2 regions of the Nocardiopsis rhodophaea genome follow, and region 1 is predicted to be linked to the other one. Evidence: riboswitches for the same ligand, from Rfam matches in the RefSeq annotation. Region 1 holds a riboswitch; the other holds the start of a gene.

Region 1 (7,695 bases):
GGACATCGGTGCCGCCGGTGAGCACCCGCACCCCGGCCTCGACGGCGTCGGGCTGCGTGAGGCGCTCGGCGAGGATCCGCGCACCGGCCTGGGTGCGCCGCTGGCGGTCGGCGAACTCCTCGCCCGCCGCCATCTTCAGCGCGACCGCCTTCGCCGCGATCACGTGCTCCAGCGGACCGCCCTGCATGCCGGGGAACACCGCGGAGTTGATCTTCTTGCCCAGCTCCTCCTTGGCGAGGATGAGCCCGCCGCGGGGGCCGCCGAGCGTCTTGTGCGTGGTCGTGGTGACGACGTCGGCGTAGGGCACCGGGTTGGGGTGCAGCCCGGCCGCCACCAGCCCGGCGAAGTGCGCCATGTCGACGAAGAGGATCGCGCCGACCTCGTCGGCGATCTCGCGGAACCGCGCGAAGTCCAGCTGCCGCGGGTAGGCCGACCACCCGGCCACGATCATCTTCGGCTGGTGCTCCTTGGCCAGCTTCTCGACCTCGTCGTAGTCGACGGTGCCGTCCTCGTCGCGCACGTGGTAGGCGACGGCGTTGAGGATCTTGCCGGAGTAGTTGAGCCGCATCCCGTGGGTCAGGTGTCCGCCGTGCGCAAGGTCCAGGCCCAGGATCGTGTCGCCCGGCTTGAGCAGCGCGAAGTACACCGCTGTGTTCGCCTGGGCGCCCGAGTGCGGCTGCACGTTGGCGTGTTCGGCGCCGAACAGCGCCTTGGCGCGGTCGATCGCGAGCTGCTCGACGACGTCGACGTGCTCGCAGCCGCCGTAGTAGCGGCGGCCGGGGTAGCCCTCGGCGTACTTGTTGGTGAGGACCGTCCCCTGGGCCTCCAGCACTGCCTGCGGCGCGAAGTTCTCGGAGGCGATCATCTCCAGCGTGTCGCGCTGGCGGGCGAGCTCGTCGTTGACGGCCGCCGCGACCTCGGGGTCGAACTGCTCCAGTGTCTGGTCGAGCATGTTGCGCGTCTCGGTCATGTGATCAGACCTCGCCTTCGGTGACCTGGGTGTACTGCTCGGGGGTCAGCAGGTCGGCCGGGTCTTCGGAGAGTTCCACCTTGAAAAGCCAACCGCGGCCGTAAGGGTCTTCGCCGATGATCTCGGGGTTCTCCACCGCGGCCTGGTTGACGTCGACGACCTCGCCGTTCACCGGCGCGTAGATGTCGCTGACGGACTTGGTCGACTCGACCTCGCCACAGGTGTCACCGGCCTCCACCGTGGTCCCGGTCTCCGGCGGGTCGACGAAAACGATGTCTCCCAGCGCCTCGGTGGCGAAGGCCGTGATGCCGATGGTGGCGACACCATCGGCGATGGCCACCCACTCGTGCTCTTTCGTGTAGTTCAGCTCAGCGGGAACGCTCAATTCAACTCCCCAGGAGATCATTCGTTATCCGGCACCGCGCGACACGTCCGCGCGGTCGTGTCCTGCACCATGCGGCTCGTCATCGGCCCTGACAGAGATTCTGCCGGGTCGCCGACGCGGCCCGCACCGCGGCTCGCGCTCTGGCCCCCATGAGGCCAGCTACATCAGCGGTCCCGCTTGTAGAAGGGCAGCTCGACCACGTCGACCGCCTCCGCGCGGCCCCGCACGTCCACGGTGAACTCACCGGACGTGATGTCGAGGTCGCCGTCGACGTAGGCCATCGCGATCGGCTTGCCCAGCGTAGGGGAGGGGGCGCCACTGGTGATGGACCCCACCGGCGTTCCCTCCCGCAGGACCTCCTGACCGTTGCGCAGGGGGCGGCGGCCGCGGCCGATGAGGCCGACCAGGCGACGCGTGCGCTCGGTCTCGGCGGCCTTGGCCAGGGCGGCGCGGCCCACGAAATCGCTGTCCTTCTCGAACTTGACCACGCGGCCCTGGCCGGCGTCGAAGGGCGTGAGTTCGGCGCTGAGCTCGTTGCCGTACAGCGGCATCCCCGCCTCCAAGCGGAGCGTGTCGCGCGCGGACAGTCCGGCCGGGGTCAGGCCGTAGGGTTCTCCGGCGGCGAGCAGCGCGTCCCAGACGGCGGGGGCGTCGGAGCCCGGCCGGAGGAAGATCTCGAAGCCGTCCTCACCGGTGTAGCCGGTGCGGGCCAGCAGGACGGGGTATCCCGCCACGGTGTGGGCGTAGCCCGCGTAGTACTTGATCCCGGAGAGGTCGGCGTCGGTGAGGGGGCCCAGGATCCGCACGGCCTCCGGGCCCTGCAGCGCGATGAGAGCGTACTCGGCGGACTGGTCCTCCACCCGGGCGTCGAACCCCGCGACGCGCTCGGTGAGCGCGGCCACGACGGTGTCGTGGTTGGCGGCGTTGGCGACGACAAGGTACTCCTCCTCGCCGAGCCGGTAGACGATCAGGTCGTCCAGCACCCCGCCGTCCGCCGCGGTGATCATCGTGTAGCGGGCGCGGCCGACCTTGACCTTGGAGAGGTGCCCGACCAGCGCGTAGTCGAGGAACGCGGCGGCCTGCGGGCCGGTGACGCTGATTTCCCCCATGTGGGACAGGTCGAACAGGCCGGCGTGCTCGCGCACCGCCTTGTGCTCGGCGGTCTCGCTGCCGTAGCGCAGCGGCATCAGCCACCCGGCGAAGTCGACCAGGGTGGCACCCAGCCGCTCGTGGACCGCGTGCAGCGGTGTGGGGCGGGGGGCGCTCGTAGGCTCCGTCATGGGCACTCCCGAGAGGATGGACGTCGAATCTGCAAAGGCGTTGCCATCCTCCCCCTCTGTCATCGGTGCCTGAGAGCTTCGCCCGCGCGCGGCGTGGCTTGCACCTTCGGCGAGGAGCGGTGAGCTCCTGCTTTCCAGAGTGGTCTCGCCCGTACGGTCCTGTGCGCCTGAGAGGTTGTCTTCGGGGAGGAATTGCTCCTTCGGCGGCCCGCGCTGGATGCGGGGGCACTCTCCCGTACGGGGTCAGCGACTACCGGTCAGCCTAGCAGCGGCGATAACGAGCCCCAAGGGCGCCCGTCCCCCCGCCCTCCTCCGTTGAAGATCAGGGCGAATGCCCTGGACTCCGTCCGTGTTGCCGCGACAGAAGCCGTGATCACCACGGGGCCGGGCCGTGGGTGTGCTGGGCGGTCCCGCGGGGTGGGAAAGCGCTGTCCGCAGCCCTGTCGCCGATAATGACGGCGTTTGGCCAGACAGAACGGACAGAGTCGAGGCCTGCCGCCATGACCATCGCAAGAAAACGCGGCAACACTGGACGTGCGGGCACCCTATTCTCCCGGTGATCATGGCGATTCTCCCGGCACACCGGAGATGGTCGGATGTCAGGCCTTGCGGCGGTTGCGGACGGCCTCGGCCAGTCCGCTGAGGACACCCTCGGTGGTCTCCCAGCCCATGCACTTGTCGGTGATGGACTGGCCGTAGGTGAGGTCGGCCGGGTCGTTGAGCTTCTGCGCGCCCTCGATGAGGTTGCTCTCCAGCATCACGCCGACGATGCCCTTCTCACCCGCGGCGATCTGGTCGCCGATGGCGTTGGCGACACCCGGCTGGCGGGTGTGGTCCTTGCTGCTGTTGGCGTGGCTCGCGTCGATCATGACGCGGCGGGGCAGGCCCGACCCCTCGATGACATCGAGCGCCGCACCGACGCTTTGCGCGTCGTAATTGGGGCCGGAACGCCCGCCGCGCAGGATCACGTGGCAGTCGGGGTTACCTTGGGTCACCACGACCGACCCGGCGCCGCTGGGGTCGACACCGAAGAAGGTGTGCGAGGCGGCGGCAGCGCCGCAGGCGTCCACCGCGACCTGCACGTCGCCGTCGGTGCCGTTCTTGAAGCCGACCGGCATGCTCAGGCCGCTGCTGAGCTGGCGGTGCACCTGGCTCTCGGTGGTGCGGGCGCCAATGGCGCCCCACGCGACGGCGTCGGCGATGTACTGCGGGGTGATCGGGTCGAGGAACTCGGTGCCGGAGGGGACCCCCAGCGAGCCGATGTCGAGCAGCAACTTGCGGGCGGCGCGCAGCCCGCGGTGCACGTCATAGGTCTCGTCCAGGCCCGGGTCGTTGATCAGGCCCTTCCAGCCGAGCGTGGTGCGCGGTTTCTCGAAGTAGACGCGCATCACCACGCACAGCTCGCTGCTGAGCGACGGGATGAGGCCCTTGAGGCGGTGGGCGTAGTCGAGCGCGGCCTCGGGGTCGTGAACCGAACACGGCCCGACGATCACCAGCAGCCGGTCGTCGGTGCCGTCGATGATCCCCTTGACCTCAGCGCGGGCGTCCTCGACGAGGGCGCTGCGCTCGGGGCCCATCGGCAGCTCGGCCAAAACGTCCTGTGGCGCGACCAGGGGAAGGTAGCTTTCGACCCTGGTGTCGTTGGTGTTCGGCATGCCGTTCCTCTATCCCTCATCCCCACGTGGCCTCCGGCAACACTAACGCGACGGGACCGGCGCGGCTTCCGACGCCCCTCGATTGTGGTGGGGCTCATCGACACTGATCGCGGGGCGGGGCCGGTCACGACCGCGGAAACAACGACCGCGGCCCCGCGCCGCATCCGGGCCGGCCGGGGAGCCGTCTCACAGCGTTGCCGGCCTCGTCGGTGCCGTCCACGCTCATTCTTCCTCGTCCTTGAGCCCCGGGAAGTCCTCTTCCCAATACTCGTACTCGTTGCGGGAACCGCGGCCGGTGCCGCGCCGCTCCTCGGCCGCGCGCAGCTCCACCCGACGGATCTTGCCGGAGACCGTCTTGGGCAGCTCGGCGAACTCCAGGCGCCGCACCCGCTTGAAGGGGGCGAGGTTCTCCCGCGCGTAGCGGAGGATGTCGCGCGCGGTCTCGGGGTCCGCGGCCCTGCCCTCCGTGAGGGTGACGTACGCCTTGGGTACGGCCAGCCGCACCGGGTCGGGGGACGGCACGACGGCCGCCTCGGCCACGGCCTCGTGCTCGATGAGTACGCTCTCCAGCTCGAAGGGGGAGATGCGGTAGTCGGAGGCCTTGAAGACGTCGTCGCCCCGCCCGATGTAGGTGATGTAGCCGTCGGCGTCGCGGCTGGCGACATCACCGGTGTGGTAGCGGCCGTGGCGCATCACCTGCTTGGTGCGCTCCTCGTTGTCGTGGTAACCGGCCATCAGCCCGACGGGGTCGTCGGCCAGGTCGAGGCAGATTTCGCCCTGGTCGCCCACCTCCCCGGTGACGGGGTCCTCCAGCGCGATCGTGAACCCCGGCATGGGGCGGCCCATGGACCCGGGCCGGATCTCCTGGCCGGGGCCGTTGCCGATCTGCACGGTCGTCTCCGTCTGCCCGAACCCGTCGCGCACGGTCAACCCCCAGGCGCGCCGCACCTGCTCGATGACCTCGGGGTTGAGCGGCTCACCCGCCGCCACCACCTCGCGCATGGGGACGTTCCACGCCCCAAGGTCGGCCTGGATCAGCATCCGCCACACCGTGGGCGGGGCGCAGAACGTGTCGACGCCGCAGTGCGCTATCTGGCTCAGCAGGTAGGAGGGGTTGAACTTGGACTGGTTCACCACCAGCACCGTCGCCTGGGCGTTCCACGGCGCGAAGATGCTGCTGTAGGCGTGCTTGGCCCAGCCCGGTGAGGAGATGTTCAGGTGCACGTCGCCGGGACGGATCCCCACCCAGAACATGGTGGACAGGTGCCCCACCGGATAGGACAGGTGGGTGTGCAGCACCAGCTTGGGCTGGGAGGTGGTGCCCGACGTGAAGTACAGCAGCAGCGGGTCGTCGGCGGAGGTGGGGCCGTCGGGCACGAAGTCCAGCCCGGCGTGCTGCGTGTCGGTGTAGTCGAGCCAGCCTTCCATGATCCCGACCGCGATGCGGGTCCAGTGCCCGCCGAGGCCCTCGAACTTGGGGGTGTCCACTGCGTTGGCGATGACGTGGGCGACCCCGCCCCGCTCGATGCGGTCGGCGAGGTCGGCCGTGGAGAGCAGCGTGGTCGCCGGGATGACGACCGCGCCCAGCCGCATGGCGGCCAGGGTCGCCTCCCACAGCTCCACCTGATTGCCGAGCATGATCAGGATGCGGTCGCCGCGATGCACGCCCTGGGCGTGCAGCCAGTTGGCGACCTGGCCCGAGCGCCGCGCGAGCTCGGCGTAGGTCTGCTTCGTCTCGGTGCCGTCCTCCTCGACGATCCACAGCGCGATCCGGTCGGGGTGCTCCGCGGCCGCGACGTCGAAGTGGTCCAGCGCCCAGTTGAAGTGCTCGGGCCGGGGCCAGCGGAACTCCCGGTGGGCCAGAAGTTGGTCCTCGCGGTGGTCGAGCAGGAAGTCGCGGGCGGAGCGGAACTCGCGGGTTGCCGGACTGGACATGGGCGGACCTCCACGTCGTCACTGTGACTCTGGTCACCATACCCGGACGAATGCCCCATGCCCGAGTCGACCCGCTCAAGATCAACGGGAAGTGCGATCCTGTCTAGGATTGGGTCGATGGCCGCCGGTGCCGCGGGTCGTCGTCCCCTTCGGCCGCTCACCGGCCGAGCCCCGTCCTCTGCTTTCAAAATTCTGTTAGACACGGCCCTCCACGTCTGCACGGAAGGTGCATGCCCGATGCGCACGCTGTACCCGCCGATCGATCCCTACGAGACCGGCATGCTCGATGTCGGTGACGGGAACCGGATCTACTGGGAGCTGTGCGGGAACCCCACGGGTAAGCCCGTGGTCTTCCTGCACGGTGGCCCCGGCGGCGGGTGCGGGCCGACGCACCGGCGCCTCTTCGACCCGGAGAAGTACCGCATCCTCCTGTTCGACCAGCGCAACTGCGGCCGGAGCGTGCCGCACGCCAGCGGGATGGACGTCGACCTCAAGACCAACACCACCCAGGCGCTGGTCAGGGACATGGAGCGGCTGCGCCGCATGATCGGCGTGGAGAAGTGGCAGGTCTTCGGCGGCTCCTGGGGCAGCGCCCTCGCCCTCGCCTATGCCGAGGAGCACCCGCACCGGGTCAGTGAGCTGATCCTGCGCGGCATCTTCACGCTGCGCAACGACGAACTGCGCTGGTTCTACCAGGAGGGCGCCTCCCACCTCTTCCCGGAGCTGTGGGAGACCTACCTGGAGCAGATCCCCCCGGACGAGCGCGACGACCTCATCGGCGCCTACTCCAAGCGGCTCAACTCGACCGATCCCGACGTGCGGCTGGCCGCGGCCCGCGCCTGGAGCATGTGGGAGGGCTCCACGGTCACCCTGGTGCCCGACCCCGACATCCGCGCCCAGCACGCCGACCCCGAGTACGCGCTGGCGTTCGCCCGGATCGAGAACCACTACTTCGTGCACGGCGGCTTCTTCACCCCGGACCAGCTCATCGCCAACGCCAAGCGCCTGCGCGAGATCCCCGGCGTCATCGTCCAGGGCCGCTACGACGTGTGCACGCCCGCCCGCACCGCCTACGAACTGCACAAGGCCTGGCCGGAAGCGGAGTTCACGATCGTGGACGACGCCGGACACGCCTTCAGCGAGCCCGGCATCCTGCACCACCTCATCGAGGCGACCGACCGATTCGCCGACGCCGACTGACGTCCCACCACAGACGTTCCCGCCCCTCCGTTGGTCCCGGGCGCCAGGGGGTCAGCGTCGCCCCGGAGCTCCCGATCTCTTGGAGATCAACGGAGGGGGCGGGAGCGCGGCCCGACGCATAGGGGTGGGCGGGGCGCGATCGCCCGCGGGGCGCGCGGCTAAGCTCGGAGGAAAACGCGAGTAAGTGAGGAGCGCCACATGCGGGTGAAGGTGGACTTCGACCGTTGCGAGAGCAACGCGGTCTGCATGGGGATCCTGCCCGAGGTGTTC
Region 2 (7,695 bases), on a different contig from region 1:
TCGACCGGCGCATCCCGCAGGCGCACCTGCTGCGCCGGTCCGTGCCCACGCCGTGGGCGGTCAAGGGCAGCGTCATGCGCGCCGTGGTGGAGGCCGCCGGCGACCGCGAGGTCGACACCACCGACGGTGTCCGGGTCCTCGACCCCAGCGGCGGGTGGGCCCTCATCCTGCCCGACACCGCCGAAGCCGTCACCCACCTGTGGGCCGAAGGCCCCGACTCCGACACCGCGCAGCGGCTGCTGGACGAGTGGGCGGCCGTGGTCGAGCACGCTGAAGGCTGACGGCGACCGTGCGTGGACGGCTGGAGAACACCTCCCGGCGGCACCTCCGGGAGGCCTCGCAGCGGGGCACGCACGGCCTTCGCCGTCATGCCGAACGGCGGTGCGAGGCGCGTGAGCCCGAGCCGCCCGCGGGGCCGTCGATGGCTCCCGCGGGCGGCCCCATCCGGCGTCGGCGGCCGCGGCACGCCCATCACGCCGGTCGGGCGTCGAGGGCAGTCACGGGCGGTGTGTCCGTCGGGCGCCGGTCCGCCCCATGCGCGGGCCCTCCCGGACGTGCGCGAACGCGGCCGCGGTCCCTTTCCCTGGCAGGCAGCCACGCCGGCGGCAGTGTCGCGGCGCCTTCCTGTCTGCTTCGAACCGCGAATATGGTTTAGAGTCGAGTGTCCCCGCAAGGCCGTGCGACACGGGAGTGTGGGGCTCAGCGATCGTGGGGGATGAAGCCTTGTAACGAAGCGCGAGGTGAGCCGGGAACCCGACGCCGGTACGCGGCGTTACCAGTGTTGGGTGAACGGGCCGCCCGATCACCCGGCACCTACATGACGACCAGCCGAATCAAGCACCGCCCCGTGCGGTAGGAGGCCGAGCCGACCTATGTCGAGCGTTTACTGCACGCAGTGCGGTCACGCCGTTGCGGATGATGCCCGTTTCTGCTCCAACTGTGGTTCCCCCATCCGCGCGGCGGGACAGGAGGCTCCTCGTTCCGGCGAGCGCCGCGACTCTGTCGGTGAGACCACGTCCACGATCTCCATCTCGGGGATCCAGGCCCTCGAAGCCGAGATCGACGCGGGCGACGAGGCCCCCGCCGACCCCGCCAATGTCGAGGCGCTGCCGGCCGGTACAGCGCTGCTGGTCGTCAAGCGCGGCCCGAACGCTGGAAGCCGCTTCCTGCTCGACAGCGATGTCACCACGGCCGGGCGCCACCCCAACAGCGACATCTTCCTCGACGACGTGACCGTCTCCCGGCGCCACGTGGAGTTCTTCCGGCGCGGCGACGGTTTCGGGGTCCGCGATGTCGGCAGCCTGAACGGCACCTACGTCAACCGCGAGCGGATCGATGAGGCCGAGCTCGGCGGCGGCGACGAGGTGCAGATCGGCAAGTTCCGACTGGTCCTGCTGACCAAGCCGCGGCGCTGAGCGGAGCACAACGGGGAGCCCGGTCGCACCGACGACCCGGCGGACGCGTCCGTCCGCGCCGTGGGCCGCACGGTCGGCCCGCGGCAGGTTTGCACTGCCTCTTCACCGGAGAGCCTTATCCCAACGAGGACCGTCACGGATGGTGCGTTTGACAGGGGGTTCCCGAAATTCCCGCCCATAGGCGGGGCCAGTGGCCTGGCCCGCGGCCGCCTTCGGCCCCGGACAGGTCTCGGACATCCGGCCTGTCGCGGTGTACCGTGAAATGACGGATAAGAGCACGGAGCAGAGCACATCCTGGCGAGTGCCCATCCGGCACGACGAGTCGTGGGACGGAGCCGCAGTGAAGCACATGGAGGTCGTCGGCGTACGGGTCGAGATGCCCTCGAACCAGCCGATCGTCCTGCTCAAAGAGTCCGACGGAGAACGCTACCTTCCGATCTGGATCGGTGCGGTGGAGGCCACCGCGATCGCTCTGGCCCAGCAGGGAGTCGTCCCCGCGCGGCCGCTGACCCATGACCTCTTCCGGGACGTCCTCGACGCGCTCGACGCCAGCCTGAGCACCGTCAACATCACGTCCCTGAGCGATGGCATCTTCTACGCCGACCTCGTCTTCTCCAACGGTGTCGAAGTGAGCGCGCGGCCATCGGACTCCATCGCCCTCGCCCTGCGCACCGGCGCGCCGATCTACGCCCATGACGACGTCGTCGACGAGGCGGGAGTGCCGATCCCGGACGAGCAGGAGGACGAGGTCGAGAAGTTCAGGGAGTTCCTCGACCAGATCACGCCGGAGGACTTCGGCCGGACCACCTGAGCGGCACCGGCCGACCCCGCCCCGCCGGGGCGGCGGGGCGGGCTGCCGCAGGTGACGCCCGCTGGGAGGCCGCACCGCGGCGGCTCCGGGAAAAGACTCGTTCGCGCCGCGCGTCCGCCGCTGCACCCGCTCGTGAACGGGCCCGAGCGCCGGGTTGCGGATGGTCGGTCGGGGAGCCGCAGAACAGCCGAAGAGGTTCCACGACGCGCCGATGGGTGTCGTTGACGCTGTCCATCCGACCGGCTTACCTTCATTGTCGAAGGAACCCGCGGCGCACCCTCCGACCCCCTGTCAAACCGCCGTGGGCCGAGGAGCCGGAGGTTCGGCGGTGGCGGTTACGAGCGGCAAGCGGCAAGCCTCGGGTCTCACACGCTCAGCGATACGGCGGGCGGGGGAGCAGGGGCTGCTGTGTGAAGAGGACGTGGTGGCGCTGCCTATGGACGTCGGCTATCGCGGCCCAACGGCGTGTGCGGCTGCTGGCATCACCTACCGGCAGCTGGACTACTGGGCGAGAACCGGGCTGGTCAGCCCGAGCATGCGCCCGGAGAGCGGCCGCGGCGGTCCGCCGCTGTACAGCGTCCGCGACATCCTCATCCTCAAGGTCGTCAAGCGGCTGATCGACACGGGCATCTCCCTGCAGCAGATCCGAAACGCGGTGGAGCACCTCCAGTGCCGCGACACCGCGGACATCGCCCAGATCACCCTGATGAGCGATGGCGTCAGTGTCTATGAGTGCACGACGCCCGACGAGGTCGTCGAGCTGCTCCAGGGCGGACAGGGCGTGTTCGGGATCGCGCTGGGCCGGGTCTGGCGCGAGGTCGAGGGCCGACTGCGCGATCTCCCCGGCGAGCACCTGCCGCTCCCGGCCGACGCTCACCCCGACGACGAGCTGGCGCGCCGCCGCCGCGAGCGGCGGATCGGCTAGGCCGTGCCTGGTGAATGCTTCCGGCGCGGCGAGCGGCCGATGGGGGCGCGCCCGCCGCGCGCCGTGGCGGGGGTGATCCGCGGGCCCGGCCGCCGACGGTGTCCGACTCGCCGTGATGCGGTGGCATGCCCGCGCCGGCAGTCGTTGGGCCACCACGTCGTGGAGCAACTGTGACATCCCAGGTGGCGGTGCCGTTGTGCCCCGTGCGGGGGCGGCCACCGGGCAGGGGCAGCGCTGCGGCGCTCGCGACGGTTTAGTACGGTTTGAGGAGACGCCGGGCTCACGATCTGCCGTCAGGGGCCGCTGGGACATGCCCGATGGATGGTTCGTGGGCCAGTCGTCGTGTACCGCGCGCGGGCACCGCACACCAGCGGTGCTCACGCAACGCATTGCCCACAAATGAACATGACCGGACCGTAGATACCACGCGGGAGAGACCCCCGACAGGGGCGCCGACGGGGCAATACTCCCCAGTAACCTCTCAGGCACCAGGGACCGCGTGGAGGAGGCCACTCTGGAGCGGCAGGCGCACTGCCGCCTGCGCCGCGCTTGCGCGGTATCGCGTGACAGAGGGGGAGACCACATAGGAGCAGCCGCGAGAAACGGCTACTGCGACCAGGAGGTCTCCATGCCGGAGCAGCCCACCCATGAGAACACCACGGGGGGAGCGCCCGCGCGCGTTTTCGCCGACCGGCACATCGGCCCGGATCCGTCGGAACTCGACCACATGCTCAAGGCGGTCGGATTCGGGTCCACGACGGACCTGATGGCGGCCGCCGTCCCGGAGAGCATTCTCAGCACGCCGGGTGGCCCCGCTCCATTGCGGCTCCCGCAGGCGGCCGGTGAAACCGACGCCCTCGCCGAGCTGCGCGCCCTTGCCGACCGCAACCAGGTCCTCACGTCGATGATCGGCCGCGGGTACTACGGCACCATCACCCCGCCGGTCATCCTCCGCAACATCCTGGAGAACCCGGCCTGGTACACGGCTTACACCCCCTACCAGCCCGAGATCTCCCAGGGGCGCCTCGAAGCCCTGCTGAACTTCCAGACGATGGTCAGCGACCTGACCGGGCGCGCGGTCTCCGGGTCCTCTCTGCTGGACGAGGCGACCGCCGCGGGCGAGGCCATGACGCTCGCCCGGCGCGCGACGCGCGGCAAGGCCGCGGCGTTCATCGTCGACTCCGACGTTTTCCCGCAGACGCTGTCGGTGCTGCGCACCCGCGCTGAGCCGCTCGGTATCGACATCGTCGTCGCCGACCTGAGCGAGGGGCTGCCCGACATCGAGGCGTTCGGCGTGCTCGTGCAGTACCCCGCCGCCAGCGGCGCCGTCCGCGACCCGCGCCCGGTCATCGAGGCCGCGCACGAGCGCGGCGCCCTGGCGGTCGTCGCGGCCGACATCCTCGCCCTGACCATGCTCCGCAGCCCCGGCGAGCTGGGGGCCGACATCGCGGTCGGCTCGACGCAGCGCTTCGGCGTGCCCATGGGCTTTGGTGGTCCGCACGCCGGCTACATGTCGGTGCGGGAGGGCCTGCAGCGCCAGCTGCCCGGCCGCCTCGTCGGCGTCTCGGTCGACAACGCGGGCACGCCCGCCTATCGCCTCGCCCTGCAGACCCGCGAGCAGCACATCCGCCGTGAGAAGGCCACCAGCAACATCTGCACCGCCCAGGTCCTGCTCGCGGTGATGGCCGGGATGTACGCGGTCTACCACGGTCCGCACGGGCTGCGCGCGATCGCCGAGGACGTGCACGGCCGCACCGTCCGGCTCGCCGAGGGACTGCGCGCCCGCGGCTTCGAGGTCGTGCACGGGGACTTCTTCGACACCCTGCGCGTCCGCGTCCAGGGCGGCGCCGACGGCGTGCTGCAGGCGGCCCGCGAGCGCGGGGTCAACCTGCTGCGCGTCTCCGACGACATCGTCGGCGTCTCCTGCGATGAGACCACCACCGACGCGCAGCTGGACCTGGTGCTCGCGGCGTTCGGCGGCAAGGAGGGCGCCGGCGCGGGTGACGGCGCGGCCGTCGCCCTGCCCGAGGCGTTGCGACGCGGCGTGGACTACCTTGACCACCAGGTCTTCAACACCCACCGCAGCGAGACGTCCCTGCTGCGCTACATGCGGCGGCTGGCCGACAAGGACCTCGCCCTGGACCGCAGCATGATCCCGCTCGGCTCGTGCACCATGAAGCTCAACTCCACGGCCGAGATGGAGTCCATCACCTGGCCGGCGTTTGCCGAGCTGCACCCGTTCGCTCCCCTGGAGCAGGCGGCCGGAACCGTCGCCCTGGTGCGCGACCTGGAGACGTGGCTGGCCGAGGTGACCGGGTACGACGCGGTGTCGCTGCAGCCCAACGCCGGTTCGCAGGGCGAGCTCGCCGGCCTGCTGGCGATCCGCGGCTACCACCGCGAGCGCGGTGAGGCCAAGCGCGAGGTCTGCCTGATTCCCAGCTCCGCCCACGGCACCAACGCGGCCAGCGCCGTGATGGCCGGTATGCGGGTCGCCGTCGTGGCCTGCGACAAGGGCGGCAACATCGACATGGACGACCTGCGCGCCAAGATCGACAAGCACGGCGACGAACTGGCCGCGCTGATGGTGACCTACCCGTCCACCCACGGCGTCTACGAGGACACCATCACCGAGGTGTGCCACCTGGTCCACGAGGCCGGCGGCCAGGTCTACGTGGACGGTGCTAACCTCAACGCGCTGCTGGGCTGGGCCAAGCCGGGCAAGTTCGGCGCCGACGTCAGCCACCTCAACCTGCACAAGACCTTCTGCATCCCGCACGGCGGCGGCGGTCCGGGTGTCGGCCCGGTGGCGGTGCGGTCGCACCTGGCCGGGTTCCTGCCCAACCACCCGGGCCAGCCCGACGCGGGGCCGCACACCGGTGTCGGCCCCGTCGCGGCGGCGCCGTTCGGCTCGGCCGGGATCCTGCCGATCTCCTGGGCCTACATCCGGATGATGGGCGAGCAGGGCCTGCGTTCGGCCACCGAGGTGGCGGTACTCAGCGCCAACTACGTGGCCAAGCGACTGGAGCCCTACTACCCGGTGCTCTACACCGGAAAGGGCGGGCTGGTCGCCCACGAGTGCATCATCGACATCCGCGACCTGGCCAAGAAGACCGGTGTCACCAACGAGGACGTCGCCAAGCGGCTCATCGACTACGGCTTCCACGCCCCGACGATGTCCTTTCCGGTGGCCGGGACCCTCATGGTGGAACCCACGGAGAGCGAGAACCTTCAGGAGCTGGACCGCTTCATCGACGCGATGATCGCGATCCGCGCCGAGATCGACCGCGTCGCCGACGGTACCTACGACGCCGAGGACAACCCGCTGAAGAACGCCCCGCACACCGCCGAGGCGCTCACCGCCGACGACTGGAAGCACGCCTACAGCCGGAGCGAGGCCGGCTACCCCGTGCCGGAGCTGCGGCTGAACAAGTACTGGTCCCCGGTCGGCCGCATCGACCAGGCGTACGGCGACCGCAACCTCGTCTGCGCGTGCCCGCCGCCCGAGGCCTTCGGGGAGTAGGAGGGGGCCTCAGCGGAGGCGCGCCAAGCGGGCGATGAATCCGACGTGGCGTCGGTCCCCGAACCTCGGGGACCGACGCCACGTCGGTGTGTCCCGGCGGTGTTCGGCGCTCGGGAGCGACGCTGGATTCGGACACCGCGTCGCGCGCTATTAGGCCGCGATCTACGTATCTACATCGTAAAGGCGCGGGTTCCTCGGTCCCTCAGCCAATAACCGACCTCGATTCGTCCGCAGACCCGCGTCCACACGTTAGTCTCCGAGAAACACGGCCCGAATCGACTGCGGCTTCGGCGGTCCGAGGGCCACATCCCCTCGTGCGGAAAGCGACGCCTCATGACCGCGACGTCCAGAAACTCTCCATTCGCCGCCGCCGACGAGCCCCCGGAGCCGGATTTCCAGAACCTCTGCGATCAGGCACGAGATCTGGCCGAAAGCGGCTACCTCAAGCGTGCCGCCCAGGTGTACACCCGAGTGCTGGAGGGCGGGTCGCGGAGCCACCGTGCGCTGGCCGCGCTCGGGCTCGCGGTCGTCCGGCACGACATGGGCGACATCAGCGGCGCCCGCGAGGCCGGCCGGATCGCGATGGACACCGGTCACCCCGAGTACGCTCCGCGCGCCGCCTACCACCTCGCCCTCTCCTACGAGGCGGAGGGCGTCGCCGAGCAGGCGGAGCGGGCGTGGCGCGGTGTGCTCGACGCCGGGAACGACCGCTACACCCCGGCGGCCCACTACGGGCTCGCCCGGCTCGCCGAAGAACGGGGCGATGCGGCGGGCGCGGTCGCGCACTGGGGGCAGGTCCTGGAGGGACCGGATACCGCACTCGCCGCGCGGGCGGCCCACGACTACGCCGAGCGGCTGCTCGCGCGGGGCGAGGTGGACGCCGCGGCCGAGGTCGTCCAGCGGGGACTGGCCGCGGAGGAGCACCCCCGGCTGCGCCTGCTGCTCGGCGCTGTCTGCGTGGAGCGCGCGATCGGCGAGTTCGGCGCGGTCGTCGACGCCTCCCGGAGCGACCCGGAGGGCGCGC

What was found. A riboswitch is a leader RNA that binds a small molecule or an ion and turns the genes downstream of it on or off. The one in region 1 is predicted to bind glycine.
Region 2: it holds a riboswitch for glycine, as region 1 does, so the genes downstream of both, gcvP (aminomethyl-transferring glycine dehydrogenase) here and gcvT (glycine cleavage system aminomethyltransferase GcvT) in region 1, are expected to answer to the same signal.

What each region holds. Positions count from the first base shown of each region.
Region 1 is NZ_BAAAPC010000011.1:212,860-220,554, reverse strand. It holds gene ABD259_RS14475 (serine hydroxymethyltransferase) at 1-970, opposite strand, end outside; gene gcvH (glycine cleavage system protein GcvH) at 975-1,355, opposite strand; gene gcvT (glycine cleavage system aminomethyltransferase GcvT) at 1,520-2,635, opposite strand; glycine riboswitch at 2,780-2,881, opposite strand; gene ABD259_RS14460 (3-deoxy-7-phosphoheptulonate synthase) at 3,235-4,290, opposite strand; gene ABD259_RS14455 (AMP-binding protein) at 4,513-6,225, opposite strand; gene pip (prolyl aminopeptidase) at 6,463-7,425, shown strand; gene ABD259_RS14445 (ferredoxin) at 7,624-7,695, shown strand, end outside.
Region 2 is NZ_BAAAPC010000005.1:196,763-204,457, forward strand. It holds gene ABD259_RS07595 (sugar phosphate nucleotidyltransferase) at 1-281, shown strand, start outside; gene ABD259_RS07600 (FHA domain-containing protein) at 873-1,415, shown strand; gene ABD259_RS07605 (bifunctional nuclease family protein) at 1,756-2,226, shown strand; gene ABD259_RS07610 (MerR family transcriptional regulator) at 2,555-3,151, shown strand; glycine riboswitch at 3,570-3,659, shown strand; gene gcvP (aminomethyl-transferring glycine dehydrogenase) at 3,780-6,671, shown strand; gene ABD259_RS07620 (tetratricopeptide repeat protein) at 7,005-7,695, shown strand, end outside.